Regions from separate parts of the Oleiphilus sp. HI0125 genome, predicted to be linked through region 3. Evidence: predicted binding sites of a transcription regulator. Region 3 holds the regulator's gene; each other region holds the start of a gene.
What was found. The regulator LexA, encoded in region 3, represses DNA repair genes until DNA is damaged. The targets are predictions, from matches to a motif close to TACTGTNTANNTANACAGTA.

Region 1 (11,005 bases), on a different contig from region 3:
ATCAATTGGGCTGAAAAACGAATTAAACTACGGCACAAAGCGCCGGGCCTTCGTTGTAAGCTTTCTCATACAGGTATTTCTGGCTGGTTCAAGCCAACGAAGACCATTGAGTGCCTTGATTTCAATCGCTACGGCATGGCTGCTTTGATAGCTAGCCCCCTACGAACCGGCACCGTAATTTCACTTCAATTCAAAGGTAAATACATCGTTCAGTCGAACGTCAAAGCGCGCGTCAGCTCCTGCATTGAACAACCGGATGGGTTTCGTGTTAGTCTAGTTTTTTGTTATGCGACGGACACTAAACAATACAGTCGTAAAATAGATAATGCTCTGTCGCGCATTGAGCGCATATATTCCCAACAATAATAAGAGAAAATAGCAGTGTCAGACCTTAATACAATAAAAATGGCTGTCGAAGAGAAAATTGATTTCGTAAAACGAAGTGGCTTGAAACTCATTGAAGCGGAAGACGGTTACGTAACCTGCTTAATGCCTGCGAAGGGAAATCAAAATCACATTGGAGCGATGTATGCAGGTGCATTATTTACCTTAGCGGAAATTCCTGGCGGTGCTTTATGGCTTGCGAACTTCGATATTACGAAGTGCTATCCCATACTTAAAAGCTTCACGATCGATTATTTAAAGCCCGCTCTTGGCGACATCCAAATCCGTATCGGTCTTAGCTCTGAAGACATTGAAGCTTATCAGGCCCAATGTATGGATAATGAAAAAGTAGAATTCGAACTTGTCGGTGATCTAACTGATTCTCAAGGACAAGTTGTAGCGCGAAGCAAAGGGATTTATCAACTTCGCCGCCATTAAATTAGATGTAAAAGCAGTAAAATAGTGACAAACAAACTTCACCAGAACCCAAGCTTTTATGTGCTTGTTATTGCCTTCTTTTGCTGGGCTGGCGTATGGGCGTTTACATCCAATTCCTACAATACCAAATTTCAATACTGGTCATTCATTGATCATGACAACCTAGCATTACAGCACATACTTGAGCTGCCTAACGAAAGTTGGGATGCACTTGAAGGTAATCAGTATCAGCTCGATGCGCTCAACAAGCAATTTTGGCGCTTAGACGAACATCCTATTCTCTGGCTTAAAATTCAAATCCCACGACGTATCAAAGAGTCTCGACTACTGCTGGAAATCGTGCCGAATACAGGTGTTGATGGGATTCTCGTTCAGAACATTGATAATCGCTGGCAGTGGATTTCAGCCGAAGGTCGCAATCCAAATAGAGACCAAGAGCTACCAACCAATTACCTCACATTCCCAATGGATCCACGCGGTGAAGTAAAGTTCGCTTACTTAAAACTCAATACAAGCCAAGTATTCAATTTTAGTTTGAATGTATTCACCGAAAACAACTGGATATGGGAGAACCTGATTCGCCACCTCATAACGGGAATGGTACTCGGCGCCATGCTGTTATCCTTGTTTTATAATTTGGTGATAGGTATCAGTGCCGGCGAACGTATTTACATTGTCTTCGCTGCCTATGTTGCATCGACATTCCTTTGGACAATCGTATATATGGGATATCTGCGCATTGTGTTCCCTGACTGGGGTGGACTTGGTGCTGTCGCGCGTTCAGCGGTTTATGTTCTGATGTACACAGGCATCGTGTTAACGAGAGACTTCTTCAACTTGCGCGATTCCGGCAAGTCACTAGATCGCTTACTGCAATTTTCTCAGGCCGGCGTCGTTGCAGCTCTGATGGTTAGTCTATTTATCAATGACTTCTTCGCGTTCGTTCTCAATGACACAGTTTCAATGTACTCCATCACGCTAATTTTAATCACCTCATTGATTGCTTTGAAACAGGGTCATCCCTTAGCACGGATCTTTGTGCTGGCCTGGTCTATTTTCTTAGCCGCTGCATTGGCATGGGCGCTAGTATGGGTTGGCTATGTCGAACCCACACTTACTTCGCCACATATTTTATTGCTAGGCGTTTCCATAAAGATCGCATTACTATCATTAGTACTCAGTCATCGCTACACCTTCCTTAAAGAAACCAGTGAAGAACTTAATCGGGAATTCCAAAAATACCAATCGTTAAGCGAACGCGATGAATTGACTGGGATCTATAATCGCCGCGGGTTCTTAGCTACCGTAAAAAATGAACTGGAAACTCAGCCGCATGAACTTGTATGGCTTTCGATAAATATTGATAACTTCAAATTTTTCAACGATCGCTACGGACATTTGACCGGAGATAAAATACTTTCTGAATTTGGGACACTATTAAAATCACGATCTCAACGAGAAGAATTTACATCCAAGTTGATCGCTGACAAGCATAATCAAATTTATCGACGAAGCATCGTAGGAAGAATGAGCGGCGAAGAATTTTCAGTGCTTTTAGTCAACACATCGATCAACCAAGCAAAAATATATGCGGACCGGCTACTCAAAGAATTCTCTGAACTAAAAATAATGACAAGTAATGGCGAGTTTATAAACACAACCTTGTCGATCGGAGGCTCCGTTGTGAGTCAAACGGACAACGTTGATACAGCCTGGAAAAAAGCTGACCGGAATTTATCAGAAGCTAAAAACGGCGGAAAAAGCCAAATCGTGATTGAAAGCTCTTGATGCAAGATCTGGCTCTCATTTGAGCTCTACATATCCCCTAATCTGCGCAAATGTCTGTTCATCCATCGACTCAAGAAAATCAATATTTCGATGAGGAATATCTTCCGTTTTGTCCTCTCCATAAGCCAGTATTGCCTTAGCCATAGACTCTTGCCTGATCAAATGAATCATTGGGTAAGGACTACGATTTGTGTAGTGAGATCGAGCATTTTTTAATTCACCTTCAAATTCAAACTCAGGATGAAATGCAACGACTTGCAATTCATCAGACAAACCAGAGTCCTCAACCCCGTCATTTAACTCATCAACGAAGTCTAAGAACATCTCAAACTGCGAAATTGTATTGGGACTTAACACCAGCAAGCTTGTCTCGAGTTCTTCTGTGTCTGATTCGAACAGGCGGTTTATTTCATCACGGATAAAATAAGAGGTCTCTATCAACGACGACTCAAAGCAAGCATAGATACCAACTCGACCGACCTTAAACGGCAACGCTGCAAATGGGCACAAGTCATGACGAATAACCACTTCTTCTAACCATTGTTTAGTTTGCTCGCACGCAAGCAATTCATCTTCATTCATAACTATGTTCTTTTTCATTCTGACCTTTAGATGGTTTGACCCAAACGATGCTCTCGTGGTTTTGGTCTTCGTGCCCCTTTAGAATGCATTTCAAAACAACTTTAGCAGGGCTATCGAAACTAAGGATCATTTCACGTTTATCAAATGCAGTTAAAGCCATTGTCGGGCGATCGCTTAACGTGCCGACAATGGATTTAGCATCATCAGATTCGGTGTTGTGCGCATGCTTGTGTCCTTCGGTATTATCTGGAGGCATAGTCGCGTGATGATGCTCATCGTGAACAAAATCCATATAATCTCCATCCAAAAGATCCGATTGAGGATCTTGCGAGAATAAAAAAATATGCGCTTCATCTGTTTTGTTCTCGAAAACAAAACGAACGACTTCGCCCGCATTTATTGCGATTGTATTTGGAAACAGCAAACAATGAAGCACCTCAACTCGCTGCATAATATCTGCAGATGCAACGCCAAATAAAGGGTCATTCCAATATTCACCTAGAATATCCTCTGGCTGAACAGCATTCGATAGAGGAACCCATGACACAAAAGCAAATGCCAGTACTGTTTTCCTAAATTTAAACACCCAGTTTGCCACCCATCTTTAGTATGTGTTTCACTTATTACTCGACATTCTAACTGATTAAAAATGGATCTCTAACAAGGTGAAGAAGTACCCAATTTGCGTGACGATTGCTGGCTCTGACAGCTGCGCTGGCGCAGGAATACAAGCAGACCTTAAGACCTTTCAAACTCTGCAATGCTATGGCATGAGCGTTATTACCGCAACGACAGCCCAAAACCATCTGGCAATCAACGAGATGCACCCCATACCGGTCACACATGTTGAAACTCAACTAAACACTTTACTAGACGAATACGACGTGGCTGCAATAAAAACAGGAATGTTTGCCAATGCCGAACAGATCGAGAGCGTTACGTGCATACTCAACAACTATGCGCAAATTCCACTGATTGTTGATCCAGTATTGGGTAGTAGCTCGGGCACCGAATGGGAGAGTCATACACTCGTCGAAGCAATAAAAAACCTGCTCCTACCTCGCGCAACAATGATCACGCCAAATCTTGTGGAAGCATCGCGGCTGTTCCCCGATTATTCAATATCAGATCTCCAGAGTATCTCGGAAAGTACTAATACAGCGATACTGCTAAAAGGCGGACATGGAATTGATGAAACGACTGTTACGGATTCTTTCATCAACAAAAACGATGTACTAACAATCCGTCATGAAAGAATTAGTACGCTTAACTCTCATGGTACCGGTTGCACTCTCGCGTCAGCGATTGCCGCAAACATAGCCTTGGGCAATGACCTGCAGAACAGTACCAAGACTGCAATAGACTACGTGCATCAAACGCTTAGCAATTCCAGAAACTATTTACACGATTCGTGTAAGAACGAACTCAGAAACTTACCGATGAATCACACAATAAAATTATAAACCTGCGTACAATTCGCCAAAACAATTCAAAGTTAAACAAACATGATCATCTCACGCCTACTTCCCGTTCTTATCGCACTACTAATTGGAGCTTGTGCGTCTCAACCAGAGAATGACTACCAAAGCATTGAAACATCACAAGTCGAGCAAGATAACCCGAGGGCAATGTATGAACGGACAGCGGAATTGTTTGCTCGACCAGAGAACCTAGGTTTGGAGTTCTATTCTCCAACATACTATTCCTCAGCAACACGAGCTTTAAAAGATGCTGAGCGATCTCTGAACAATCCTAGAGACAAACAACCGTCAGTTGCACAAGCAACTATCGCTGCTAGAAAACTTTTAGAAAAAGCACAATTCACCAGAGCTGCGGTCGAAAGAAATCTGAAAGACTTCGTAAAGCATCGAAACTTACTGGTTGAGTTAGAGGCATCAAAATGGCAACCCGAAGACTGGAAAGACCTACAAAAAGAAATGAAAGAGCTAGTGCTTCTGATTGAGGATGATCGAATTAAGAAAGCTCTGAAGCTTGAACCAAGTGTTCGCAAAAGCATGTATGAGCTAGAGATTAATACTCTACTCGTGTCGAGTTTGAATCAAGCACGAAAAACACTCGATCGTGCAGAAAAAGCTGAAGCCGAAAATTATTCCCCTTACTATTTTAACCAAGCTCAGGCACTCATCGCCGACACGGAAATATACATTCGTGGTAACTACCGTGACCGACGCGGTATCGCATACAGAGCTCAAAAGGCAGATACCGAAGCGCTTCATGCATACAAAACCGCACTTGATAGTAAACGCTTAGTTGAATTCGATGAATCTGACACAGAAGACTATTTTATAGCTCTAAAACAAAAGCTTTTCGCTTTATCAAACGAAATAACAGAAACACCAATTATTCCCGCCACCATTGATGAACTCATTGAGCTATTGGTCAGTAATGCCAAACTTGCAGCAAGCCAAGTGCCTGAACAAGAAACAGACTTCAACATTGATGATACACAAAGCGATGACGATGAATCGATTGAAGTACTAGAAGTGCTGGATAGTCTGTATTTAGACGACAGTCCAGGTGACACTCCATGGTCAGAATCCAGTATTGATGACGACGAAGCACAGAACTCATTCGACGACTATTCGAGCGAAGGAAGCGTAGAGCAAGCGTTTGATGAGGTAGAGTTTGTAGAATAAAAAATGCCCGCTCGAAAGCGGGCTGCACATTAGCAATACAACTAGTCTTAGCAAAACACTAAGACGGAGGGGGGATTTTTAAACTTCCAGTTCTAATTCTTTAGGCTCGCCATCGCCTTTTTCGTCGATCTTAGGCATGAACTTATCACGAATCTTCTGCTCAATTTCATTTGCGATTTCAGGGTTCTCTTCTAAGAATTTAGCAGCATTCGCCTTGCCCTGACCTATTTTGTCGCCATTGTATGCATACCAAGCACCTGATTTATCGACCAAGCCTTCTTTCACACCTAGGTCGATCACCTCGCCCATATGATAAATACCTTTACCATACATAATCTGGAACTCAGCCTGTCTAAACGGTGGGGACACCTTATTTTTCACTACCTTCACACGGGTTTCATTACCCACGATTTCGTCGCCTTGTTTAACGGCCCCAGTTCGACGAATGTCCAAACGAACAGAAGAATAGAATTTAAGTGCATTACCACCTGTTGTTGTTTCAGGGTTACCAAACATCACACCAATCTTCATTCGAATTTGGTTAATGAAGATACATAGGCAATTTGCATTCTTGATATTACCTGTAATCTTGCGCAGTGCTTGAGACATCAAACGCGCTTGTAAGCCAACGTGGGAATCACCCATGTCACCTTCGATTTCAGCACGCGGCGTAAGTGCTGCAACGGAATCAACGATAATGACATCGACCGCTCCAGATCGAACTAGCATGTCTGCGATCTCTAAAGCTTGCTCACCAGTATCTGGCTGTGACACCAATAGTTCATCTACATTAACACCTAGCTTTTCGGCATAGATGGGGTCTAGTGCGTGTTCAGCATCAACAAATGCACAAGTCTTTCCTTGCTTTTGGGCTTCAGCAACAACTTGAAGCGTCAGCGTTGTTTTACCAGAGCTCTCAGGGCCATAAATTTCAACGATACGACCGTAAGGCAAGCCACCTATACCCAAAGCGATATCTAAACCGAGTGACCCAGTAGAGACTGACGGGATCAACTCACGTGGTTGATCACCCATTTTCATCACTGCACCTTTACCAAATTGCTTTTCAATTTGAGATAACGCAGCGTTTAACGCTTTTTGTTTATTGCCTTCCATTATGTTTCCCCTATCGTTGTGTTTTCTTTGTTTGCGTCCTTGCAAACACATAATACTGTATAGATGATCAGTATTATGTTTAGCTTCTTTGCATCTGTCCAGTTTTTTATTTCTCAGTTTTATTTCATAGCTTCGTCAGCCTTCACGAGATTAACTATACGCACGAAAACGACAAAACATGTCGCGATCGAAAATAATTTTTTATAGCCGTATAAAACAGAAGCACGCAAAACAAGCGCGTGGTGATGCCAATGAAGTGAAATTATTATTACCCTCAAATAAAGACTAATAAGAAAAGCTTTCATGTTCCGCGATCCTACTATTACTTCTCCCGGCCCTACTCCGCTTAAAGGTGTGATGCCGGCAAGCCCATTAATTGGGAACTTATTTGATTTCGCTAGAAATCCCTTAGCGTTTGTTCGTTCCGCCGTTAATTACGGAGAACATGTGGCTGATTAGCGCGTACCTGGTGAGCGGATATCTTTTGTTACTAGCGCAGAAATGAGCCACCATATTCTAGTGAAGCACTACACTGATTTTCGCAAGGCTGAATGTGATGTAGGCGTGATGGCTCATGTGCTCGGCAACGGTTTGGTAACAAACAACAGTTACTCCTCACATAAGACACAGAGAAAGCTTGCCCAACCTGGCTTTCACTTTCGCCGAATTCAAAACTATGCGCAAACGATGATCGATTACTCGTATCGCTACGCAACATCGCTGGAAGAAGACGAAGTGAGGGATGTGAACGATGATATGTTCAAACTCACGCTGTATATCGTATCTAAAACACTCTTCAATAATGATATGGAGCATATGAGCGCACTATCTGACGAAATCGGCGCGCTGATTCATGAATTGCAATTCATCATGAATAAAGGCTTCCAGAGCATGTTTGTATTGCCATCGTGGATTCCGATGCCGGGACAAAAACGACTTGCTCGAGCTAAATCAAAATTGATGCATAATATTGAAACGATGATCGACGCTAGAAGACAAGATGATGGATCCTTTGTCTTCGAAGACGATCTGCTCTCCATGTTAATGGAAGCTGAATATGAAGACGGCTCTAAAATGCCAAAAGAGCTGCTTATGGAAGAATTAATTACCCTTCTTTCTGCTGGGCATGAAACCACATCCAACACCATGACATGGGTATTTTACTTAATCGCATCACACCCTCACATACAACAAAAATTGTTCGATGAAATAGATCAAGTAGTGGGAAAGCGAGAGTTAAACTTTGATCACTTAGCGGAGCTTAGCTACACAGAGCAAGTTGTAAAAGAAGCGATGCGAATGTATCCCGCCGCTTGGGTTTTAAATACTCGTCAAGCGAACAAAGACATCGAAATCAATGGCGTGTTTTTCCCAAAAGATAAACATGTCATGGTGAGCCCCTACATCAACCATTACAACCCCAAGTATTTCCCAGACCCAGACGTTTTCGATCCGGAGCGTTTCTCTCCGGAAAACGAAGCGAAGATCCCGAGATATGCTTATATGCCTTTTGGAGGAGGAAATAGAGTGTGTATCGGCAATTCGTTTGCCATGATGGAAAATAAAATTATTTTGGCCGTCTTTGTTCAGCAGTTCTCTTTCAGTTTATGCGAGCAAACAAAGATTGAACCAGAGCCTCAAATCACCCTTTCTAACAAAAGTGGTATGAAGCTCAGAGTTTGTCGTCGCTAGAGTTTACGGACAGAGCACGGAACGCCGTTAAGCCCCGCGTTCCCTGTTAATGGATCATAGTACTGATCGTCCACGATATCATTCACACTGACACCAGCGCACTCTTGGGCGACCGATAAGTTAGTGCCCTTACGATCATGCCCCCAGCCATGAGGAATACTAATCACGCCGGGCATGATCTCGTCTGATGAAAACGCGTCTATTTCTATTTTACCTACTCGAGACTGAACCACTATTCGTTCACCCTCAGCCATCCCCAAGCTATCAATATCGTTAGGATTTAGTAAGGCGTGATCTCGTCGAGGGCCTTTAACAAGTCTCTGGGAGTTATGTAGCCATGAATTATTACTTCGGATATGACGACGCCCGATGAGCAAGAACTCTGTCTGAGAGTCACAACTTTCATCTCGACCTTCCTCTCGCGTTGCGAGAGCTTCAATCTCTGGCAACAAGCTTTCAATAACGACATGAATGCACTTGTCTTCAGTACAGATGCGCGAGCTCAACCCAGATTTCAACGGTCCTAAATCGATCCCGCTAGGATTTGATTTAAGCTTATCTAAACTCAAGGCTAATCCTTGATTAGCAGCTTTGCCATAAGGTCCCATTTGTAAGCCCATATCTATCAACATATGTGGAGGGATAAGTGGCTTAAAAGGAATTTCTTTAGCAATGGATATTGCCTTAGCTAACCCGCTTAAGATCTCCCAGTCATGCATATAGCCTTCTTTTTTCTCAAAGATGGCATCGCTGTAACGAGCATAATCTCGAACAGACAGGCGAAGGAAAGCAAGATCGTAATGATCGTGTTCAAGAGGGCCCGTCGGCGGAAGAATGTAATCAGCATGGCGTGTCGTTTCATTTAGATAAAAATCCAAACTGACCATCAAATCTAATTGGCTAAATGCTTCATCAAGTTGGCGTCCATTCGGAGCAGATAACACAGGATTACCAGCCATGGTAAACAAGGCTTTGTATTGACCTTCTCCCTCCGTCAAAATCTCCTCAGCCAATACAGTGCTCGGCAACTCCCCTCCAAATTCAGGAAGCCCAGATACTCGACTATGATATTTCGCGTAATGACCACGGCCAGGTTCACCAGGTTTCACATACCCAACTGCCGATGAGGGAAACATTGCGCCACCTTGCTTATCGAGATTTCCGCTATAGAGATTGATTAGATGAATCGCCCACTGGCATATTGTCCCATAGCGCTGAGTAGACACACCCATTCGCCCATAGATAACAGCCTTATCAGCATTCAAAAACGCATCAAACACATGCTTAAGCTCGTCAGCACTAATACCTGATTGTAGAGCCGCTTTTTCTATCGAAAACGACGCAAGCATATCGTAAAGCTGCTCTGTACCAAGCACTTCGACGCCTAAATCTATCGGCGTATCTTTGTTCTCAAGAACATATCTCAGCATCGCCAATAAAACGTATACGTCACTGCTCGGACGAACAAAGTAATGCTCGTCTGCAACGTCGGCGGTCTCACTGCGTCTCGGGTCGAGTACGACGACCTTACCCTGTCGCTCTTGAATCGACTTCAAACGTTTTTTTATGTCAGGAACGGTCATCATACTGCCGTTTGACGCAACAGGATTTGCACCAAACATAAGGAAATAATCTGTATGATCAACATCAGGTACTGGCACTAAGAACTGATGTCCAAATAAATACAAAGCAACGAAGTGATGCGGCAATTGGTCTAATGAAGTGGCCGAAAAATTACTCTTAGTTTGTAATGCCTTTCTGAGTAATTTGCCATGCGTTAAATTACCGTAGTTATGGACGTTTGGGTTACCTGCATACACGGCAAGACTGTCGTTACCATGTTCACCTTGAAGCGCCGCGACTCGCTCAGCGATCTCTGAAAACGCCTGTTCCCAAGGAATTTCTACCCACTCGCCATCCACTCTCTTGATCGGTTTTTTAATACGATCTGGATCTTCATGTAAATCTTGCAACGCAATCGCTTTCGGACATATGTGACCTCGACTCAAGGGGTCATCTTTATCTCCTTTAATGCTGAGGATCTGATCACCTTGTGTAACAATATCTAAGCCACAGATAGCCTCGCACAAATGACAGGCTCTTTTATGGGTAATTTGGGGTAAGTCAGTCATAGTTACCTTATTATTTTTGTATTTGCAGAGCGCTTTTGCTCTATAGTTATTCTTCCATTAGCAATCGTGGTTAGAGCAGCATTGATCTTGCTCAACGATCATTGCTTTTGCTAGATCTTTATACTTTTCTTCCACCGACACAAACTTGGCCAAACTTTCGTCGTATGCTCTAACATCGCCACTGCCAATATCGTAATACCAAGCATGCAAAGTTAT
Region 2 (11,005 bases), on a different contig from region 3:
CGCTTCACCCGTTGAGCATGGTGGACAAGGTTTGCCACACTTCTTGAAAGTAGTAGTTGATGAAATGTGCTGCTCTACCAACTTATCGTTTGGTATGTATCCAGGTTTGTCTCACGGCTCTATTGACGCTCTGACATTGCACGGTAACGAACACCAGCAGTCTTACTATTTGCCGAAGCTTATTGCGGGCGAGTGGACTGGCACGATGTGTCTGACAGAACCACATTGTGGTACAGATCTTGGTCTAATCAAAACTAAAGCTGAGCCGCAAGCGGACGGTAGTGTGTCGATCACCGGTAACAAGGTCTGGATTACAGGCGGCGATCACGATATGACTGATAACATCATTCACTTGGTGTTGGCAAAGCTTCCGGATGCGCCTGCAGGCAGTAAGGGCATCTCATTGTTCTTGGTTCCGAAATTCCTTGAAGATGGTTCACGTAACCCTGCGTTCTGTGGCGGCCTAGAACACAAAATGGGGATAAAAGGATCAGCGACTTGTGTCATGAACTTTGAGGGTGCGAAAGGCTGGCTTGTTGGTAAAGAGAATGAAGGTTTGAAGTGCATGTTTACGATGATGAACGCTGCGCGCATCATGGTAGGTATGCAGGGTCTTGGTTTAGCTGAAACCGGTTACCAAGTATCTTTGGCTTTCGCGAAAGACCGCCTGCAGAGCCGTTCATTGACTGGCCCTAGAAACCCAGATGGTCCAGCAGATCCAATTATTGTTCACCCAGATGTACGTCGTATGCTGCTTAAGCAAAAGGTGTTGATTGAAGCTGGCCGCGCAATGGCGTATTGGGCTGCTTATCAGCAAGACTTAGCACATGCAGCTCCAGAAGAAGCGGATCGCGAAAAAGCAGATGATTTATTCCAGATCATGACGCCAATCGTGAAGTCATTCTTGACTGACGAAGGCTACTTCAGCGCAGATGCGGCACTTCAGTCTATGGGTGGTAACGGTTACACCCAAGATTGGCCAGTAGAGCAGTTATTACGTGATGGACGCATTGCACGTATCTACGAAGGCACAAATGGTATTCAAGCGCTTGATTTGATCGGACGTAAGCTGACGATGCGCGGCGGTCGTTTACCTCGCACTTATATCGCAGCAATGAATGACTTGATCGCTGATGCATTGCCAGAGCATAAGAAGCAAGCTGAGCAGTTCATCGCGAAGTTGACCCAAACCTTGATGGGATTGGTGAAAACAGTGATGAGCGATCCAGAAGAAGCGGGCGCAGCAGCAACACCGCTCCTACGCATGTTTGCTTTAACTAGTTTGGCTGTAATGTGGGCCAAGATGGCTAAGCAAACTCAAGACAACGGTACGAAATCGCGCTTCTCTGAAGACTTCTTAGAAGGAAAAGTGAAAGCAGCAAACCACTTCTATCGCCTGTATCTTCCTGAGATGGATCAGCTAGCGGCAGATGTCGAAGCAGGTAAAGCTACCTTGATGGATCTTGCTGAAGCAGAGTTCTAATAAATTCTTGACCTTGCATTAGAAAACCGACCTTAGGGTCGGTTTTTTCGTTTATAGTCCAGTGTTTTTTAAACTGCGCTTTTTAATAATTGGTCATATTTTGTGGGTAGTATTCCCGCACTGGCATACATATACTTTTGCAAAATTTTTTATAATCGGAATCCCGTGCGCGATATTTTGAAGAGCAAAATTTGGCAACTTTTCTTAGCGATTGCTTTCTTATCAATGCAATCGGCTTCGGCGCATATCCATTTGGGTTCGAATCATGATCATGATGGTCATGACCACACCCATTCTCAGTTAATACATACGCACAGTATTTCTTCTCATCATGTTGATGCATTTGCGGCTGAAATCGCACCTCATACTAGTGAGGTAGTTGAGCTTTGCCAAGACTGGACCGTAAAGAATGGGAAGAAGCTGAATGATCATGACTCCCAAGCTTATCTAAGCTCCGATTATGTTTACCGTGAACAGACGATTGTCGTTGAAGATTATCGAGGCGATGCTCCTGTTCCCGTTATCTTCCGATTCTATTTTTCATCTCAGGCTAGGGCGCCTCCAATATAGTTGTTCTCTTAGGTTTAAATCATTTTTTTATTAGCGAAAGCTAAGATTTATTATTGAGGTACACAATGTTATCTGTATTGAGAAAATACCGGTGGCCTGTCGCTATTGGTATGTATTTTTTATGTAGTTTCGTCTTTGGCCATGGTATGTCTGAGGCGGATAAGGCAAAGGCACTTGAGGCCACAAACTGGGATTTCGTGGAGCTGGGTGCCAGCCATATGGTCACTGGGTACGACCATTTACTCTTCCTCTTCGGCGTTGTTTTCTTTCTTACCAAATTTAACGATATTGTTAAGTTTGTAACTGCTTTTACTATTGGTCATTCAATCACGTTGCTATTTGCGACGCTGTATCATGTTCAGGCAAATTATTATTTGATTGATGCTGTAATCGCGCTAACCGTCATCTACAAAGCCTTCGATAATCTTGGAGGATTTAAGAAGTATTTGAATGTGGCTTCGCCTAATCTGCTGATCATGGTATTTGTATTCGGCTTGATTCATGGCTTTGGATTGTCGACGCGCTTGCAAATGCTGCCTCTCGCAGAAGAAGGCTTAGTGCTTAAAATTCTTTCGTTCAATCTTGGTGTAGAGCTTGGACAAATAGCGGTACTCGCTGTGATGGTGGCTCTCCTTGCAGGGTGGCGTAGGACAAAATCATTCACTAACTTTATTAATGCGGCAAATGTATTTCTAATGTCTTTAGGGATATTACTTCTGTTGCAGCAATTGCATGGATATTCGCACGAGCAGCATCCTGATGATTTTGGTTTCAGCGCAGATAATCATTTACATGCCCATGAGGAAATGGATGCTAGTTCGATGAAAGTCCCAGCTAAAACTCATCACGATTCAATTGACTGAACAACAAAGTTTTAAAGAGAGACATTATGATTAACTTTATTAGAACATTACTGCTTGGTGCGGTACTCATATTCAGCCAGTTTGCTTTAGCTGGGCCGGGGCATGATCATTCTCATGATCATCAACATGACCCAATAACAAGCGAACAAGCTGTTGATAAAGCATCGGCACATGTTCAAAAGCTCGTTAATAGAGGGAAGATCGATGCTTCTTGGGCGGAGGTTACGGCTAGCTCTGTCGAAGAAAAATCGTTTGGACATGGTCCTGAATGGGTTGTTTCATTTAAGAATGATGCGATTGCTGACCCAGCAAATCAGACGCTTTATATTTTCTATACCATCAACGGAAAGTACTTAGCTTCTAACTTTACGGGGCAATAAGTAGTCGAAGGAGGTGCGAACACCTCCTTTCAGATCGCTGACAAACCCCGGTTTTTATACCGGGGTTTGTTCGTTTTGACGGGTGTCTGGTTTTTTGGTTCTTATGTGCATCAGGCCTTAGTCGGCATCCATCTGCCAAACCTACTATGATTGGAACCGACATTTTTTTTAGAGTTGAGAAATAACGACCTATTTCTAAGAGAATATGCTGCTGCAAATTTTTTAAAGAACTATGTCAGAGAAAGCGTGCTATGCAAAGCGTGCAAAGGCGTCTTGTGCCGCATGAACAATAATGCCGTGTCGCCTAGCTAACGCGTCATGATCACGGTCGTAGCCACCACCAATCACTGTAGCAACTGGAATCGCTCGATCTAGACAATGCTCAAGCACTAAGTCGTCTCGTGCGCGAATCCCTTCCAGCGAAATATTAAGGTTCCCCAACGCATCGCCTTTCCATACATCAACGCCTGCATCGTATAAAACAATGTCGGGTTGAAAGTGTTCGAGCAACCGCACGAGCGTTTGCTCAACGATATGGAGGTACTCCATGTCACGCATCCCAACGGAGAGGCCGACATCCAAATCGCTTTCCTGCTTGCGGAATGGAAAATTCTTTTCACAATGCACGGAACAACAAAATATCTGCTCATCTTCCTGCAGTATGGCTGCGGTACCATCGCCCTGATGCACATCGCAATCGAAGATCAAGACACGTTGAACTTGCCCTCGAGCAACTAAAGTGCGACTCACAAACGCGAGATCGTTAAGCAAACAGTACCCAGAGCCAAAGTCATAATGCGCATGGTGTGTTCCACCCGCCAAATGCACGCCTACGCCAAACTCTATGGCTAATTCGGCAGCGTACAGAGTACCGTTTGGGGAGATGAGCGTCCGCTCTATGAGAGCTTCACTCCACGGTAGGCCTATACGACGCAAAGCCTTGGGGTCTAGTGTGTTATGAGTCAAATCATTGAGATAGCGAGAAGCGTGGCATAAAGTAAGTTCATCAATTCGCGCCGCGGATGGTTGATGTTCGTTAGATGCTACAAGCCCTGCATTGCAACAATAATCGTACAAGCGCTCAAACTTAGACATGACAAAACGATGTTTGCTGTCGAAAGGGTAACTGTACTTCGGATGATAAACCAAAGGCACGCGCTTCAAATCGTGATGCTCCCTTATTTTTAGTTGAATCTAGAAATGAAATATAGGCCAATGACATAACAAGTATGAAGTCATGCGGTATTTTCAACGTTTTTTGTTACGCGGTAATGAATCAAGATCGCGTTAACAAATGAAGTATTGCATGGTATCTAGCCAATAACTTAGCTCTGCAATTGTATAACTCTTCCTCGATCGAGATGGCTACCATTTAGTCTGCCGGCAGCCCCACGAACCCAGCCTTAGAATCTAAAGCTAGTATCCGCATGTTGCTTTAAGAGCTTGGTGATCTCTGGATTATTTTTGAGCTGAGCTAAGTCAAGCAAATAGTCTAGCTCCAGCTCTTTGAGTGTTTTGTCGAGCAAGGCTAGCCTCAGTTTCTCTAGCTCACCATTGGCGATCATGGTTGTGATTGCCGACATTTCGTTGATACCCATTCGTTTATTGTTTGAATTTGGCATTCGATGCTCCTTATTACGCTATCCACTCTGCTTTTATACATTGAGGTTCAATGGATCGGTTTAAAAGGTTTCTTTGTTTGAATGATAAAATTTAATAATTATACTGTTTGTATATACAGTATTTGTGATAGTGTATTCACACGAATTAAAAATAGGAGCAAATCATGGCGATCATTACGCGTTATGTGGTTGAACATAAAGGGGTTGAAAAGCTAGTGACGACAGACAAAAGAGAAGCAGATCGCTACGACAAGATGCTAGATGTAGCAGACAACCTTGCTACTTTTATACAAGCTAAGGGTGTAGATATTGATGATGGCTTACTGGAAGATCTGTCTGTTTTGCTGTCTAAAAACAAAGAGAAGGTGGCAAAACTATTTAAGGGAGTTGATGCCGAAAGTTTGCTTGAAGAAGAAAAGGCAGAAGTTGTAAAGCTAGAAACAAAGCAGGCTTGATTTGCATCGTGAGCACGTGACCGCGAATACGTGAAACAAAAGCGGTGCTCAGGATTCCAATCAAACCCTACTCGTTTTTTAGAGAAATAATAGACCGCTGTATAAGTAGGCCATGACGAGGTTGAAAGACAGCTTAGCGCTCACGCCGCGCTCGCTTGGTAGTCTTTCATGTTTGATTGATGTAACCACTGCAGAATATCGTCAGCGATGTCCGGCCAGCAGCTTTCAGCCTGATAGGTGTGGCTTAGGCCTTCGTATATTTTTATATCCGCGCCGAGTTGATCTGCGCTTTTCTGAATTTCGGTATGGGGGATAATGTGATCTCCCTTGGCAGCTAGAAACAATATGTTGCTTGGATGAAGTTTGGTGCTGATCAATTTTGGAGGTGATAGTAATTTCATTAATACTGGAATTGATTCGGACCTCAGCTGGGCGGTGACCTTGTCAGCATCAGCTGTGTCGCATGTATTAGAATATATTCCTATCGGGGGTGTTCCGTAGCGGGTTATACCTGCATAACACGCGGCGGTAATAAATTTGGCGAGAGAGATTGGTGACTTTTTAGCGAGAGAGCTCATCGAACCGACAACTCCAGAAATTGGCACAGGCGACATTAAGATCAATGCATGGGCTTTAGCGTGAGCAGTGGCGTGAAGGGACGCAAGTCCACCAAGAGAATGGCCAATGACGGTCGGTGCCTTATCAAAGCTTTCGATTGCTTCAATGCATTCATCGACGTAGTCATTAAACCTTAGCTTAAGCCGTTCCTTAAAAGATAAATGATGCCCGCTGAAGGTCATGCAATGAACTTTAAAACCCATCGCTCTATAGTGCTGAGCAAAATTATCTTCCCAAATCCAAGAACCGGACATAGCGCCGGGAACAAACAGAATGGGCGTACTTGTATCGATGTTAAGCGCATTTATGTTTGAAGGCATCGCTTAGTCCTGTTGCAGTTCTTTGAGTACGAGTGACATGGTTTGTCGATTGAACCCCATTCCTAAATGAGAAACGTTCACTTCGATATATCGTGTTTGTTGGTCTTCGGGCAATACGCTGGCAGACCAATCAACGACGCCGTCTGTTTTACTAACAATTGCACTGAGCTTGCATTGAATGGGCTTCTTTTTTCGCTCTTCGACGCCAGCCTCAATCCAGTCCAGATCTAAGCCTTTTTTGGCCAAGATAGGTGCGGCCGCAGTATATTTTGGGCCGCCCGTAAGCGGCGTGCCCAGCGTTACGACATGATCGACCATTTCGGGTAAATCTCTCGCTACTTCTCGGGCAACTACGCCACCAAGGCTCCATCCGACTAGCGAAACTTGCTTTCCTGTTTGTTCGTAAAACTCTTTCACTCTCTCAGCCATTAGACCGCAGAGATGAGGTACACCGAACTCTCCATTATGAGGATTAGGAGGAGGTAACTCCCATTCCATGGAGTGCAGGTCATAATCTTTGTCTAGGCCAGCACGATTGACTCCAAGTCCCCAGCCCATTGCTTTAAACCCATGACGTTCTAGGAAAAACCGGAGTGGTTTCATGCTTGAATCACTAGCACCGAAACCAGGCAGAACAAATACGTGACGGCCTTTGCCTATATCTTTTTGCTGTTTTACGCTCAAATATGACATCCATGCGGGTAGGGCAATTAGGTCAAGTGCGGCGCGGTATTCCAGCAGGCCATTCTTAAAACTCGGGGTACTAAGTTGATGTGTAGTGCTCATTGTGGGGTATCCATTGATGAGAGATTCATTTGTTCGCTGGTGTGTTGACTGACAATACCTTGGACAGCGAAATCGAAATCTTTGGAATTCAAATGAGATCGCATTTGTTGCATCAAGTTGCCGACTAAATCCACATCACTTTGTGAGAAGGGGGCTAGTTGTTGCGCAACGAATTGTTTGGCCGCTAGCTTGGCATTCGCTAACAGACTTTTTCCTGAGTCTGTTAATTCCAAAATGATGGATCTTTTGTCGAGAGCGTGTGACTTTTGATGAATCAAACCTCTTTCTAATAGACGACGAGTTACGCTGGTGATGTTGCCCTTCGTCACCAATAGCCTTTTGGCTACTTCTTTGGGCGTGGCCTTGTCACCTAAGCTCTCGATTCCAGTAAGTACATCAAATTGTGAAACCGTAAGATCGAAGTGGCTCATCATACGGGCATATTTTTGATGGCAGGTTTGATATGCCTCGACTAGGTGTTTCCAGGCAAGTAGTCGGTTTGATGCATCGCTTTGGGTGTGCAAGATCTGGCCTTAATTAGTTGAATATTCAATCAATATGGTTCAATACTGAACTAAACGGGCTTTGGATCAGGCTTATCGGGTGAAATAAACAAGAGGTAGGGTCTGAGTGAATATCTTACATGCTAGTACCATAATAACTAATGGCTCATGCTTAAGCCTTAAATAATAAGCGCATTCCCTTCGGAAGTTCTTACAAACTCGGTCGTATATTGCCAACACTGTTCGATATTCTTACGGCAGAGTACTTCCTCAACACAGCCCGTTTGCAAGGCGTGTCCTTGGTCAATTAACAGTGCTTTGTCGCAGTATTTCAGGACATGATTCAGGTCGTGCAGTACTGCAATGACACGTATGTTTTATTCACGACTTGAAGGCATGGTGATGATTAGTCCTCAGATTTTAATCAGCATTAATTCGATGTCATTCCCTTCGTATTGGTCTTGGAACTTTAAATTTTTGACTTAGTTTATCTTAAGCTTTGCGCTGTAAATAAAATTCTATATAATAATCATTCTCATTTGTAATAAGTCCATTCAATTTATTTTAAGTGTTCGGTTTATGTTTTTTTACTGCATGTCTCTTTTCGGTTGTGTGCGGCGATTTGTTGTTCGCGTCATGGCCCTGGTTTGCTTGGTAACGGTTTCACTCCCAGCGTTGTCGGAAGAAATGCTTGAAAAAGTTTTGAAGCTAACTCGGTCGTCACATGAAGTTGCATCCGCGTCGCAAACTAGAATCGATCAGCTCTCTGAAAAGACGCGTCAAACAGTAGATGAAGTTCTAGCAGCCGAGCGTCAACTCAATCTTGTTAAAGCCTACAATATTCAAATGCGTCGCTTGATTCAGGCGCAGGAAAAGGAAAAGGTAGAACTGCAGCAGCAGATTGATTCTATTTCCGAAACTGAACAAGCCATGCTGCCGTTGCTTGTTGTGATGGTCGATCGACTAAAAGAGCTAGTGCAGGAAGATCTTCCTTTCAAACTAGCGCAGCGTAAGGCTGAATTGGATTCACTTTTCGCATTAGTTGACCGCGCCGATATTAGTATCGCTGAAAAATATCGCCAAATTCTTGAAGCGTATGAGAACGAAGTTGCATACGGCCGCACCATCGAAACTTATACCGCAGATTTGATCGGTTCAGAGGAACAGGTGCAAGTTAGTTATCTGCGAATTGGGCGTACCTCGCTTTACTATCAGACACGTGATGGCTCTGAAGGGGCGTTGTGGCTCCCAGCTGAACAGCGCTGGGCGCAATTAGATCGAGGTGAAAACCTTAATTTAAGTAAGGCGATGCAGATTGCTTTGCAGCAACGTGTTCCAGAGTTGTTAGCTTTACCACTTGTCACAGCAGCGAAGTAGGGGGCTGACATGAAACAATTTACTTTAGGCAAAGTACTTGGTCTTCTGTTAATCGTGAATGCAGGTCTGTTTTTTGCCCAAAAAAGCCTGGCCGAAGATTCGCAAAATGTAGATTTTATTGCGCTCGCAAAGTCGATTGTGAAGAACGACGCAAAAGAAAATGCTGAGCGTGAGCGTGTATCGAAACTTGCTTTGGCTGAGCAGAAGCGTTTGCTTCGCCAAACAAATCAGGAAATTGCTGAGGAAGAAAAAGAAAAGCAACGTTTGAAAGCCTTGTTTGATAAGAACGAAGACGACATCGCAACTCTTCAAGAAAAACTCGATTTAGCGAGCGGCACACTTGGCGAAGTATTTGGTGTTGCGAAAGAAAGCGCGCTGGATTTAATTCCTAGCCTTGAAGATTCGATGACCAGTGCACAATTTCCTGATCGTATTACAGCATTGCGTTTTGCCGAGACCAGTAAGGTGCCAACCCTTCTTGAGCTACAAGCCTTATTCAGTAGTTTTGAAAGTGAAATTGTTGAATCAGGGAAGATTGAATTATTAGATCTTCCCGTTGTTGCATTGGATGGAAAAACTTCCCCTAAGCAAGTGCTTCGTATCGGTACCTTTAGTGCGATGGATGAGCGAGGTAATTACCTAGCTTGGGATCTTAGCAAGCAACAATTGAGCGAACTACCGACCCAACCTTCAGAGACGTTTTCGCAGATTCCGCAATTGGATACTGCAATCCCTACCACACTGTTAATTGATCCAACGCGCGGCGAATTGTTTGCATTGCTTGACCGCGAGCCAACGCTTCAAGAGCGTATTGCACAAGGCGGGAACATTGGCTACATCATTATTGCGCTTGGCTTGATTGGTTTATTGATAGGCCTATACCAGCTATTGAAATTGCTTAAGGCTGAGTTAGGCGTACGCAAACAATTACAGTCTCAAGACCTACGACAGGACAACCCCCTAGGTCGCGTATTGCATGCAGTTAAATCTGCCGATGTAGAGAATGACAATGACGCGCTTGAGCTAAAAGTTGATGAAGCAGTGATGGCAGAATTAGCAAACCTCGAACAAGGCCAAAGCTTTTTGAAATTACTTGCCGCCGTTGCGCCATTATTGGGGCTGCTTGGTACGGTTGTAGGTATGATCGCAACCTTCCAAAGTATTTCTGTGTTCGGAACGAGTGATCCAAAACTAATGGCTTCTGGTATTTCGCAAGCCTTGATGACGACCGTGCTTGGTTTGGTGGTCGCTGTGCCTATTTTGTTCGCACACAGCGTATTAACTTCGCGCAGTCGCCGTATTATTCAGATTCTTCAGCAGAAGAGTTTTGGCGCTCTTGGTTCTCTGAACCAAATAGATTCAAAAGCAGCATAAAGCGAGAGGCAAGCGATGCTACTAAGCATTGATGAATGGATCTTAGAGCTAGGCTTCTTTTTTCAGTCTGGTGGATGGGTGCTATACGCCATTCTTGGCATGACCTTTTTGATGTTACTGATTCTGGCCGAGCGCTTTCTATTTGTGTTTACCGCATACCGTGGTGTAAAACGCAGTTTATGTGCTTCTATAGACGAGCAGCAGAACTGGCGTCTGGTGTTAAGCAAAATCTGCGATGCACAGATCGAGCTGAATAGTTCTATGTCCTTGCTTAAAACCATTATTGGTTTATGCCCTTTACTTGGACTACTTGGCACGGTTACCGGCATGATTCAGCTGTTTGATAGCTTGGCGGTTTATGGTACGGCAAATCCACGTTTGATGGCGTCTGGTGTAGCAAGTGCAACCTTTCCTACGATGACGGGGATGGCGGTTGCGGTAATTGGTTTGATTTTTCATGGTCGCTTACAGCGTGTCGTTACCGCTGAGACCCGTTTTTTGCAGAAGCAAAAACAAGCACTTTCAGTGAATGGCTAACATGCCGTTTAAATTAGGAATACAGAATGCGTCAACGAATACTCATTGGAGAGCAGCAAGAAGAGGCAGAAGTGAATATGACACCGATGCTCGACATTGTGTTTATCATGCTGATCT
Region 3 (11,005 bases):
ACCGCTTTGCTATCGCGCCACATTTTGTAAGGTGTTTAAGTGCTTTCGATGAACAAGGATTGCTACATCCAGTGCACTTTTCACCTTGGGTCGTACAATCGTACTCAGCGCTTTGCTAACGCGCCACATTTTGTAAGGTGTTTAAGTGCTTTCGATGAGCAAGGATTGCTGCATCCAGAGCATTTTTTACCTTAGGTCGTGCAATCGTACTTAGCGCTTTGTAGTCGCGCTACTTAAAAAAGCACGTGTATTATAGTGCCCTTTTAACAAAAACGCCTCGGGGTTTCCGAGGCATTTTTATTTGGAGCGGGAAACGAGATTCGAACTCGCGACCCCGACCTTGGCAAGGTCGTGCTCTACCAACTGAGCTATTCCCGCGTAAAACTTTTATCGCGTTTAGGCTGTTGCCTTGCGAAGAGGCGCATATATTAACGAATCAAATTAAGGAGTCAAGCACCTTTAAGCACTTAATTTTAATTACTTTTCGTTTGCGAATAATGCTCCCCAAGAAGCGGCTAAATATTGAACCATTGACCACAAAGTTAAGACTGCTGCGATAACGATCAAACCGTAACCAAACCAGAATGAAGCTTCAATTTTTGCACCAATCAGCAAAAAGAAAATCGCACTCATTTGGCACATTGTTTTCACTTTGCCTATATATCCAACTTTCACATTATCGTGTTTACCTTGTTGCGCCATCCACTCTCGGAGAGCAGAAACGACAACCTCTCTCCCTACAATGATAATTGCAGGAATCGTTATCCACCATACGCCAAACTCTTCAATAATCACGGCAAGTGAAATCGTCACCATCAGTTTGTCTGCAACCGGATCCAAAAACGCTCCAAATGGCGTCATTTGATTCCACTTACGTGCTAGATAGCCATCAAACCAATCGGTGACGCCAGCAATCCAAAATAATGCTGCGCAGGCGTAATAGTTCCAATCATAAGGAAGGTAAAAAGCGATCACGAAAACGGGAATCAAAACAATACGCGATAGCGTAAGGATATTCGGCAAATTCATTTTTTCTCTACTCAATCACCGTGCAGACTAAGGTATATATGCTCCGCTAGACTGCTACTAATGCCATCCACTTTGGCTATTTCTTCAATCGATGCTGTTTTAATCCCTTGCACACTGCCAAAGTATTTGATCAGTGAGCGCCGTCTCGTTGGGCCAACGCCATCAATCCCTTCAAGCTGAGACTGCCTGCGGCTCTTATCTCTTCGCTTGCGATGACCTGTTATTGCGAATCGGTGGGCTTCATCGCGAATATGCTGCATCAGATGCAAACTAGGTTCATCTGACGCGCATTGTATCGTTTTAAGGCCGCCCTGCCCATCAGGAATAAATAAGGTTTCAAAACCTGGTTTACGTGTTGCTCCTTTGGCGATACCAAGCAATAAAATGTCGCTGGCATTCAGTTCATTTAACACGTCTATTGCCATGTTCAACTGCCCTTTGCCACCATCTATAAAAATGATATCCGGACGCTTACTAGGCTCTTCATTCACCTTTCGATATCGCCGCGACAAAGCTTGCTTCATCGCTGCATAATCATCTCCAGGCTCAATCCCTTCTATATTGAAGGTGCGATAATCTGACTTTAGCGGCCCCTGATCGTTAAACACAACGCAAGACGCTACAGTTTTTTCCCCAGAACTATGGCTAATATCAAAACATTCCATACGCTTTGGCATGTCTGGCAATTCTAAAAGCGCTCTTAGAGCATCAACACGATGAAAAACATTTTCTTTGTTGGATAAATAGGTTTTTAAGGCGCTGTCAGCATTTGTCTGTGCCAACTTTTGCCACTGAGCTCGAATCGTCTTCACTTTGTGCGCAAACCGAATGTTTTTCCCGACAACATTTTGAACGGCTTCGCTCATCATCGTCTCATCCGCGCATTTAAAGGGCAAAATAACTTCGCAAGGCAAGTCTTTCTCGGCACCAGAACCCACATAATACTGCTCTATAAATGACTGAAGCCGCTCTTCTTTGCTCTCGTCTAAGAGCATTTTAGGGGTATAGTTTTTGTGCCCTAAAATTCGGCCCTTTCTGACGAAAAGCATCGAAAAAACCGAAACACCAGGGCCATCAGACAGTGCAACCACATCTAGATCTGCACTTCCTGATTCAACACTCTGGCTCTCTTGCGCATGGCGAAGGTGCTGAATCTGATCTCGCAGTTCTGCCGCCTTTTCAAACCTCAAGTCCTCAGAAGCGGTCTCCATTTCATCTATTAACTGTCGAAGAAGTTCTGGATTCTTGCCTTGCAAAAACATCGTGACATGATGAACGTCTTGCAAATATTCATCTTTATCAACTAATCCAACACAAGGCGCTTTGCAGCGTTTGATTTGATATTGCAGACAAGGACGTGATCGGTTTTTATAGAACGATTCTTGGCACTGCCTAACTTTAAATATTTTCTCTAGAAGCCCTAGGCTCTCACGGACAGCATGCGCATTCGGAAAAGGCCCAAAATACTGCCCCACTTTGCCTTTCGTCCTAACGCGTTTAAGACTCAGTGAAGGAAATTCTTTATCGGTCGCCAAATAGATATACGGATAAGACTTATCGTCCCGCAGCAAAATGTTGTAGGGAGGTTTCAGCTTTTTGATCAAATTTTGCTCTAAGATCAAAGCTTCTGTTTCACTATTCGTAATAGTGACTTCAATATTTTGAATTTTTGAGACCAGCGCGCGAGTCTTAGGCGCATGATCATTCTTAAGAAAGTAACTAGAAACGCGTTTTTTTAGATTCTTGGCCTTGCCAACATAGAGGATCTGCCCAGCACCATCGAACATTCGATAGACACCTGGGGCAGTTGATAAGTTTTTAAGGAAGTTCTTAGCGTCAAATGGCTGCGCGATTGCGCTTTGACTACTCTGTGGCATCGACTTCTAGCAATCCGTGCTTTACTGCCATGAGCGTTAGACCTACATCACTGGTAACGCCAAGTTTCTCAAATACGCGATAACGGTAGGAGTTAACCGTTTTAGGGCTCAAACACAACACGTCCGAAATTTCTTGAACCTTACGACACTCCATAATCATCTCAGCAATCTGCTTTTCACGAGAGGATAGTTCACTAAACGGATCATTGCTGGATTCATTTAAAGCCATATTTTGTGCGATATCAGGGCTAATGTAACGCTCACCCGCATGCACTTTCTTTACGGCTTTAATCATTTCACTGATGTGGCTATTCTTCGATACATAAGCGGAAGCCCCAGAATCAAGGACTCTTTGTGCTGAAGGGGAATCTGTCAATGCAGAGACGACGACAACCTTGATGTCATCACTGACTTTCTTAATAAGTCGCGTGGCTTCAATGCCCCCTATACCGGGCATTTTGATATCCATAAGCACAACATCTGGCTTATGTGATTGAGCTGAGTCGATGGCGTTTTCACCTGAGTCAGATTCACCAATCACATTTATGGATACGTCATCCTGCAACATACGTGCGATCCCTGCGCGAATAAGATCGTGGTCATCAACCACTAATACATCTATCACTTGACACCTCGCACTATGTTATCGCTAAGACACATAACAGTAAGTTCATCGTTTACATTATTTTTCACTTATAGGCGAAGTTTATGACCTTTCCTGAAAAATGTGAAACCTTTGCTTCAAAAGCCTCCTACCAAGCACTTTTTTTTAGAAGTATTTCACGAGTTCAAATTGCACATGATCCTCACTTTGCAAAAATCTCATTTTCTGCGAGGAGTCGGTCGCTGCATTAAGGATATCCATTGGATCAGTGGTCAAATGAGGTTTCCCGTCAAAGACCCAAGCATTTACAAAAAGCTTTACATCGCTTGTGAGGCGCTGGCTTGCCTCAAGTGAGTAGATACGTTCATGAGTTTTGTGATCAAGAATACCGCCCAATAGTATTTCGGATGAGTCTTCATCATTAAACGCATAACGCCATCCAACAAACACGTCTTGCTCAAACGTTATGCGACTGTCACTCTTACGATCATCGTATAAATATTCAGCAATCCAACCCAAATCTGCATAACTATCAAAGATCCCAACCTGCGTGTATTCAAATCCTGCGACGGCGGCAGAGTAACGAGAATCGATTCCTTTCGTTGAAATACCTTCGAACTTTAGTAACCATGATTCATAAATATACTGGAGTTCCAAACCCGTTTGATCGATCTGCTCATAAAATGGAACAAAAGCAGAAGGCGCCATCGGGTTATTCGGCGCCAATATTGGCGTTCGCCCAGTACCAGAAAAATGAGAAATCGCGAAATCAAGATCGTCGATGTAATGCGAATAACGTGCGGCAAAGTCTTGATGATTCTCTTCAGCGCCTGATTCGTACTGTGCATGATCCAATTCAATTGGCAGGGGCAAACTCAAACGCCCTTCTATATCATTAAAAGTACGCTCTCTAAAATAGGGCAACCAAAACAAATCGATCGTCCCCCAATCATATTCTGAAGAGAACTGCACCATCGGTTGACCAAGCTTATCCTCACCATCGACTGACTCTACACCATCAGTCTGGTTTACAATATCGACTAGATGCAGCGACTCAGTAACACCCCAAAACACTTTGCTTACGCCCGCTTTTAGCGACCAATTGCTTCCTATGTATGTGTACGCAGCTTCTCTCAAATCAGCATGACTGCGCTCGTCGTCATTCCTGTCATAACGTCCAAAAAGTAATACTTCGTAATCACCGCCAAGGACCTCTCCATCGTAGCCCAGCTCTAAACGCCCAGAGGTTTGACTCTTATCTTGTCCATATAATCCAGATTCCGAAAAGCCTCGCCATTCGACACCTAATTCAGCTTCAAAAGAAGAAAACGCAACGCTAGGAAAAAAAGCTGAAACGAAGGCAATTCTGCGCAAAATCATGGACACCACCAAACTTGTTATTATTGGGCGAATTCTGCCCGCAATTGCGATCTGCGAATAGAGCAAGTCTTGGAAAAGATTTATCCATAAACTTTACAAACAAAATAACACTGTATACATTTACAGATACTGGATATAAAAACAGATAACCCAATTGCGGTAATTGACATGGAAAAACTCACCAAACGACAAAGCGAAGTGCTCGCTCTGATAAAAACCTACGTAGATGAAACAGGTTATCCACCAACACGCGCAGAAATCGCAAATGCTCTCGGCTTTCGATCTCCGAACGCTGCAGAAGACCACATCAAAGCACTTGCAAAAAAAGGCGCTATCGAGATTGTTCCAGGTGCTAGTCGCGGCATTCGACTACCTCAAGATGAGTCGGCGAATGATGGCCTACCTATTGTTGGCCAAGTAGCTGCAGGTAATCCGATTCTAGGTGAAGAGAACATCGAAGATTACTGCACCCTGCAACCCGAATTCTTCAATCCCTCAGCTGACTACCTCTTACGCGTAAGAGGTATGAGTATGAAGGACATAGGGATACTCGATGGCGACTTATTAGCTGTACATAAAACTGAGCAAGCTAAAAATGGCCAAGTCGTTGTTGCGAGAATTGAAGATGAAGTGACCGTAAAACGCTTTTTCAAAAACAAACATACTGTAGAACTGCATGCTGAGAATGAAGAATTTCAACCAATCGTTGTTGATCTGAAAGAACAGCAGCTCGCAATTGAAGGTTTAGCCGTTGGCGTTATCAGAAAGGATACAATCCAATGAATGAAGCATACATCCAACAAGATCTAGGTTTTAACGACAAGGCACTTAATACTTCGTTTATTGAAATAGACGCTCCAAATAGCGCAAAAAAAGAAGCGAACGTAACAGAGATTATTATCGCGAAGTCAAAAGCAGATAGTGTTCAAATGCTATTGCCTATGCTTACAAAGCTGAATCAAGAACAACGCTGGCTCGCATTAATAGATCCGCCTAGCGAACTACTGCATCGATGGAAATCTGAACGAAAAACAGATCTCAATGAAATAATCGTTCTTCGATCAAACAAGCAAATATCCGGTGATGCGCTATGTCAAAAAGCTTTAGCAATGGGTACCTGCCATGCAGCTATTTTATGGACAAAAGGCATCAACAACGAGTTTTTTGAACAGCTTGAACGCGCATCGATTGAGGGTGATAGTCACGGAATTCTAGTCAGAAGTAGATAGAAAACATGACAAACTAGATATTACATATAGAGATAAAGCGCACTATGGATAATTTACTGTGCGCTCAAAAAATGGGTTGAGTTTAATGTACTGTTGAAGGGACTTCTTCTTTTTGCTGCGCTTCGTATGCAGCTTTTGACTTTACGCTTGCGGTTTGAACACCGGCACCGATCATCGCTTTTGCAACTTCTACAGAATGCTCACGCAAGTACTCACTAACTTCCTCAGAAAACTGGATCGTTACTAATGCGCCTTCTTCATCGATTCGTTTTAAAACAAATTCACCATCGTCTTGCTGAACAATCTCTAAGAAAGAACTATCTGCAGTACTCACACTTACTCCACAAATCTGTTTTCATTAACGATGAATGGTATCACAGGGAGACATAGGCTCTCTATGCTCTGAGAGGATCAAAGCGTCATTAAATATAAAATTTATTAAATTGAAAGAAATAACAATATTTCTTCTTCAGGGCCTGAATAGCTTACCTATAATCTCGCCATAGTTTTTAACGCTTACATTTGGGCCGAATATGCCAACTAAACCGTCTTCCAATATCGCGATCTTTACCTTAACTCTCGCCATGTTGATTTGGGCTAGCTCATTCATAGCGCTTAAAATAACATTTCAAGAGCTACATCCTGCCCAAGTGTTATTTGGAAGAATGTTATTGGCCAGTGTCTTTTTCGTATTCATGCTGCGTTGGATGGGGCGTCTAAACTATCAACGAGGTGACTGGAAGCTACTATTAATGATGGCGATAATGGAGCCCTGCCTCTATTTCATATTTGAATCATTAGCACTTCAAAACACGACAGCATCTCAAGCTGGCGTTGTAACATCTCTTCTGCCTTTATTGACTGCAATTGGCGCTTACCTTGTTCTCGACGAACGTCTGCATATTCGAACTTGGTTAGGATTTGCCATCGCCATTGTCGGTGCGATTATTTTAAGTGTTGCTGGAGATAGCTCAGAGACAGCCCCTAATCCGATGTTAGGTAACTTTTACGAATTGTTAGCGATGGTTTGCGCTGCCGTGTATACCTTAGCTGTGAAGCATTTAGTGAGTCGTTACTCCCCTCTCTTTCTCACAGCTCTGCAATCTTGGGTTGGAGCAATCTTCTTTCTTGGGCCTGCGATGTACGTCCCTTTACCTGAAACCATTAGTACAACGAGCGTTGTTGCCGTGATGTATCTTGGCATTATCGTTTCGATCGGCGCCTATGGCTTATACAATTATTCTCTGACGCGAGTACCTGCTACTCAAGCCTCTGCCTTCATCAACTTGATTCCAGTATTCACTGTTATCATTGCATTTCTAGTTTTAGGGGAATATTTCAACCACACGCAGTTTATCGCCTGCAGCGTGATCATCATCGGCTTGTATTTAAGCAGGACGCCTAAAAAACAAGACCTTAATTAATACTCGGCGTATTGTTCTCGCACATCAGAGATGAATCGCTTCAACTCACCGAACATTTGCGAGGCGTCTGCTACACCCATTTTTAACGAGAGAGCTCGCACGTCAATTTGAGTGACGGAAAGATCACCCATCAACCCGTCGTTCTGAGCTGCCTCGGCAGTTTTTTTGTCAGCCAACACCCAAGCATCTACACACACAAGAACCTCACGCTGATCAAAGTTATCTAGATCAATAAAACCAGCTTCCCAGCTCTCGCGACCGCGACTTCGTTCAACGAAGGCGCTAACAGACGCTACATTACTGTAGATCGACAGAAACTCTGACCAACTTTGGATAGTATTCACTTTGTTCTTGGGAGAGAGAAGCTCAGACCACTCGTTCAACCATGCCTGCCATGCCGTACTTAAGGACATCAAATAGCCATTGTAAATAAGCTTACGATCCGCGCTACTTACATTATTCATTGCAGCAATTTGTTTCTCATACCGACCCGCAAAAAGCATTTGTGCCTGCACGACATCTCGCCAATTTTTCATATACCCTCCAAATTTATGCGCAGTATACGTGTTGCTTTTCTAATCCGCACTTGAAGAGACGTAAACCATGATCTTTACTGAACTAAAGGCAAATGAATAAGGACAAAAACGCCTGATGACCACAAAAGTATTAATATGTGACGATTCAAAACTCGCACGTAAGCAAATGGCAGCTTCACTCCCTGAGGACTGGGATATTGAGGTGAAGTTTGCAGAGCACGGAGCAGAGGCGCTGAAGCTCGTAAAAGCGGGTGAAGCAGACGTCATGTTTATCGATCTAAATATGCCCGTCATGGATGGCTATGAAACACTCGAGATGATTTCATCGCTAGACCTGCCTTGCATGAGCATTGTTGTATCGGGCGATATTCAGCCTGAGGCCAATGCTCGCGTAAAGCGCTTGGGAGCGATCGATTTTCTCAAAAAGCCAATAGACCAAGGGCAATTAATCAGCCTATTGGAAGATTTTGGGCTTTATCGTACAGCCAATGAAGCATCCGCAAATCCGAACGTCAAAGATGCAATCAACAGCATCACTAGCATCGATTATCGCGAATACATGCAAGAGGCTAGCAACGTCGCAATGGGGCAAGCCGCGGATCTTCTTGCTCGCTATTTGAACGTATTTGTAAAATTACCTATTCCTAACGTTAACATCATTGATGTTGGCGAACTGGAAATGGCTCTGGCTCATACCGAAGAGACATCCAGCTATTCGGCTGTATGCCAAGGCTTTATTGGTTCAGGCATTTCTGGAGAGTCGCTGCTCATCTTCAACGACTCTTGCTTTAAGGACATGGCAAGCCTTCTGAATTTTCAGGGCGAGATCGATAGTAAGGCAGAACTTGAATTGCTAATGGAAATGGCCGGCATATTAAGCGGAGCCTGCATTAATGGTCTGGCTGAACAAATCGATCTCATCTTTAGCCAAGGACATCCGGTAGTGCTGGGTCAGCACGTTCAAGTCAACGAACTGATTGGCAAGAATTCAAACCAATGGAAGCAAACGCTGGCTATTGAAATTAATTACAGCATCGAAAACCACAACATCTCATGTGACCTGCTATTGCTCTTCACTGAAGATTCGCTCGATAAACTGTATGAGCAAATCAACTACCTACTGAATTAAGAATATGGAAGCAGCACTCGAACAAATGAAAGAATTCCATTGGTTGATGGACATGGTCCAAACCGTGGATGTCGGCTTAGTTGTTATTGATGAACAGTTCAATGTAAAAGTCTGGAACAGCTTTATGGAGAGCCACAGCGGAGTCAGCTCTGACAAGCTACGCAATAAAAACCTGTTCGAAGAATTTAAAGATCTTCCAGAAGATTGGCTAAGACAAAAAGTGAACACGGTATTTGCGTTAAAAAACCGTTCATTTATGACATGGGAACAACGTCCTTATCTATTTCAGTTCCCTAATTATCGACCAATTACCGGTACTGAGAAATTCATGTACCAAAACATCACCATATCACCGCTAGTTTCTTTGGACGGAAGCGTCAATCAAGCTGTAATCATTATTTACGATGTCACCGACATCGTAGCGAACCGTAAAGCTCTTGAAAAAGCCAACGATGAATTACAGATGCTTAGCCGCACAGATCGACTGACAGAACTCTACAATCGTGGCTATTGGGAAGAATGCCTTGTTCGAGAGTACGCCCGTTACACACGTTATAAAACTGAATGTTCCGTTGTCATGCTAGATATCGATCACTTCAAAAAGGTGAATGACACCTACGGACATCAAGCCGGAGATGCTGTGATTCGTAAGGTCTCTTCGCTCGTACGTGACAATTTAAGAAAAACAGATATCGCTGGTCGATATGGCGGCGAAGAATTTGGAGTTATTCTTCAAAATACTGATTCAGATTCAGCCGTTTATTTTTGTGAACGCTTAAGAAAATCAGCCGAAAAATGTGTCGTGACGCATGACGGACAAGAAATCAAATTTACGATCAGCCTCGGTATTAGTCAGGCCGATCCCAACCTTATGGATTACAAAGCTTGGTTAGAGCAAGCAGACCACGCACTTTATGCAAGTAAGGAAGGCGGTCGAAATCAAACTTGGGTCTATTCAAAAGTCTGAGTACACTACGCGCTTTACCAACACTTATGGAAAAAGCGCTTGAACATCTGCCACGTTAATCTTGCTCGCGGCTTCAGCGGGGGCGAAAGCCAGACAATTTTGCTAATCAAAGAGCATCTTCGCCTTGGCTATCACGTTAACGTTGTCGCTAAAAAAAACTCCCCCTTTTCGAATGCATGTAAAGCATTGGAATGCTCAGTTATAGAGGTAAGCCATTACCTGACTGGGCATAGCAAAGATGCCACTAGCAATATGCACGTCATGCATGTACATGAAGGACAAGCCATTTACTGGGCACTCATTCAAAAGCTAATATTTGGCACGCCATACATCGTCACAAGAAGAATCGACAATAAATTCAAAGATAAATGGATATCAAGCCTTGCTTACCGACTAGCATCAAATATTGTCTGTGTAAGTCATGCCGTTGAAAACATCGTCTCCAGACAATTTCCCGACGCGCGCACCAACGTCGTGAATGATTCGCCTGTTGCTTACCCAATTGATGAGCATGCTCTCGCAGCACTTCAGAGCAAATACAAAGACAAATTCATCGTTATTCAAGCTGCCAAACTCTATAAGCACAAAGGCTTTGATATCACTATCGCGGCGGCAAAGCGTCTACGAAAACAAACAGATATACACTTTTGTCTGTTAGGTGACGGTCCGGAACTCCATTATCTTGAAGCACAAGCGGATGGCGCACTCAATGTAGAATTTGTTGGTCGCCAAAATGATATGGGAACGTGGTTTGCCCTTGCAGATATCGTGGTTCTGCCATCTCATACAGAGGGCATGGGTTCAGTACTACTTGAAGCGACCTTGGCAGG

Region 1: the regulator LexA is predicted to act here: its motif matches at 7,019-7,038, upstream of recA (recombinase RecA).
Region 2: the regulator LexA is predicted to act here: its motif matches at 5,020-5,039, upstream of A3762_RS06385 (YebG family protein).

The regions. Positions count from the first base shown of each region.
Region 1 is NZ_LWGF01000901.1:39,120-50,124, forward strand. Features, by position in the region: gene A3762_RS15555 (hypothetical protein) at 1-366, shown strand, start outside; gene A3762_RS15560 (PaaI family thioesterase) at 382-822, shown strand; gene A3762_RS15565 (diguanylate cyclase) at 847-2,610, shown strand; gene A3762_RS15570 (DUF1415 family protein) at 2,626-3,192, opposite strand; gene A3762_RS15575 (hypothetical protein) at 3,185-3,739, opposite strand; gene thiD (bifunctional hydroxymethylpyrimidine kinase/phosphomethylpyrimidine kinase) at 3,858-4,655, shown strand; gene A3762_RS15585 (hypothetical protein) at 4,698-5,849, shown strand; gene recA (recombinase RecA) at 5,928-6,965, opposite strand; gene A3762_RS26565 (hypothetical protein) at 7,269-7,424, shown strand; gene A3762_RS15600 (cytochrome P450) at 7,443-8,657, shown strand; gene A3762_RS15605 (molybdopterin-dependent oxidoreductase) at 8,654-10,747, opposite strand; gene A3762_RS15610 (carbonic anhydrase) at 10,847-11,005, opposite strand, start outside.
Region 2 is NZ_LWGF01000502.1:2,599-13,603, forward strand. Features, by position in the region: gene A3762_RS06355 (acyl-CoA dehydrogenase family protein) at 1-1,483, shown strand, start outside; gene A3762_RS06360 (hypothetical protein) at 1,661-2,053, shown strand; gene A3762_RS06365 (HupE/UreJ family protein) at 2,119-2,916, shown strand; gene A3762_RS06370 (DUF6488 family protein) at 2,943-3,296, shown strand; gene A3762_RS06375 (histone deacetylase) at 3,546-4,451, opposite strand; gene A3762_RS06380 (hypothetical protein) at 4,700-4,918, opposite strand; gene A3762_RS06385 (YebG family protein) at 5,083-5,373, shown strand; gene A3762_RS06390 (alpha/beta hydrolase) at 5,514-6,311, opposite strand; gene A3762_RS06395 (triacylglycerol lipase) at 6,315-7,097, opposite strand; gene A3762_RS06400 (MarR family winged helix-turn-helix transcriptional regulator) at 7,094-7,621, opposite strand; gene A3762_RS06405 (DUF3450 domain-containing protein) at 8,252-8,977, shown strand; gene A3762_RS06410 (MotA/TolQ/ExbB proton channel family protein) at 8,987-10,351, shown strand; gene A3762_RS06415 (MotA/TolQ/ExbB proton channel family protein) at 10,367-10,888, shown strand; gene A3762_RS06420 (biopolymer transporter ExbD) at 10,915-11,005, shown strand, end outside.
Region 3 is NZ_LWGF01000588.1:1,142-12,146, reverse strand. Features, by position in the region: tRNA gene A3762_RS07295 (tRNA-Cys) at 1-19, opposite strand, end outside; tRNA gene A3762_RS07290 (tRNA-Gly) at 303-378, opposite strand; gene pgsA (CDP-diacylglycerol--glycerol-3-phosphate 3-phosphatidyltransferase) at 478-1,029, opposite strand; gene uvrC (excinuclease ABC subunit UvrC) at 1,041-2,906, opposite strand; gene A3762_RS07275 (response regulator) at 2,893-3,531, opposite strand; gene A3762_RS07270 (hypothetical protein) at 3,676-4,890, opposite strand; gene lexA (transcriptional repressor LexA) at 5,059-5,673, shown strand; gene A3762_RS07260 (SulA-like leucine-rich domain-containing protein) at 5,670-6,119, shown strand; gene A3762_RS07255 (hypothetical protein) at 6,202-6,453, opposite strand; gene A3762_RS07250 (DMT family transporter) at 6,653-7,543, shown strand; gene A3762_RS07245 (hypothetical protein) at 7,540-8,079, opposite strand; gene A3762_RS07240 (response regulator) at 8,195-9,208, shown strand; gene A3762_RS07235 (sensor domain-containing diguanylate cyclase) at 9,213-10,175, shown strand; gene A3762_RS07230 (glycosyltransferase family 4 protein) at 10,215-11,005, shown strand, end outside.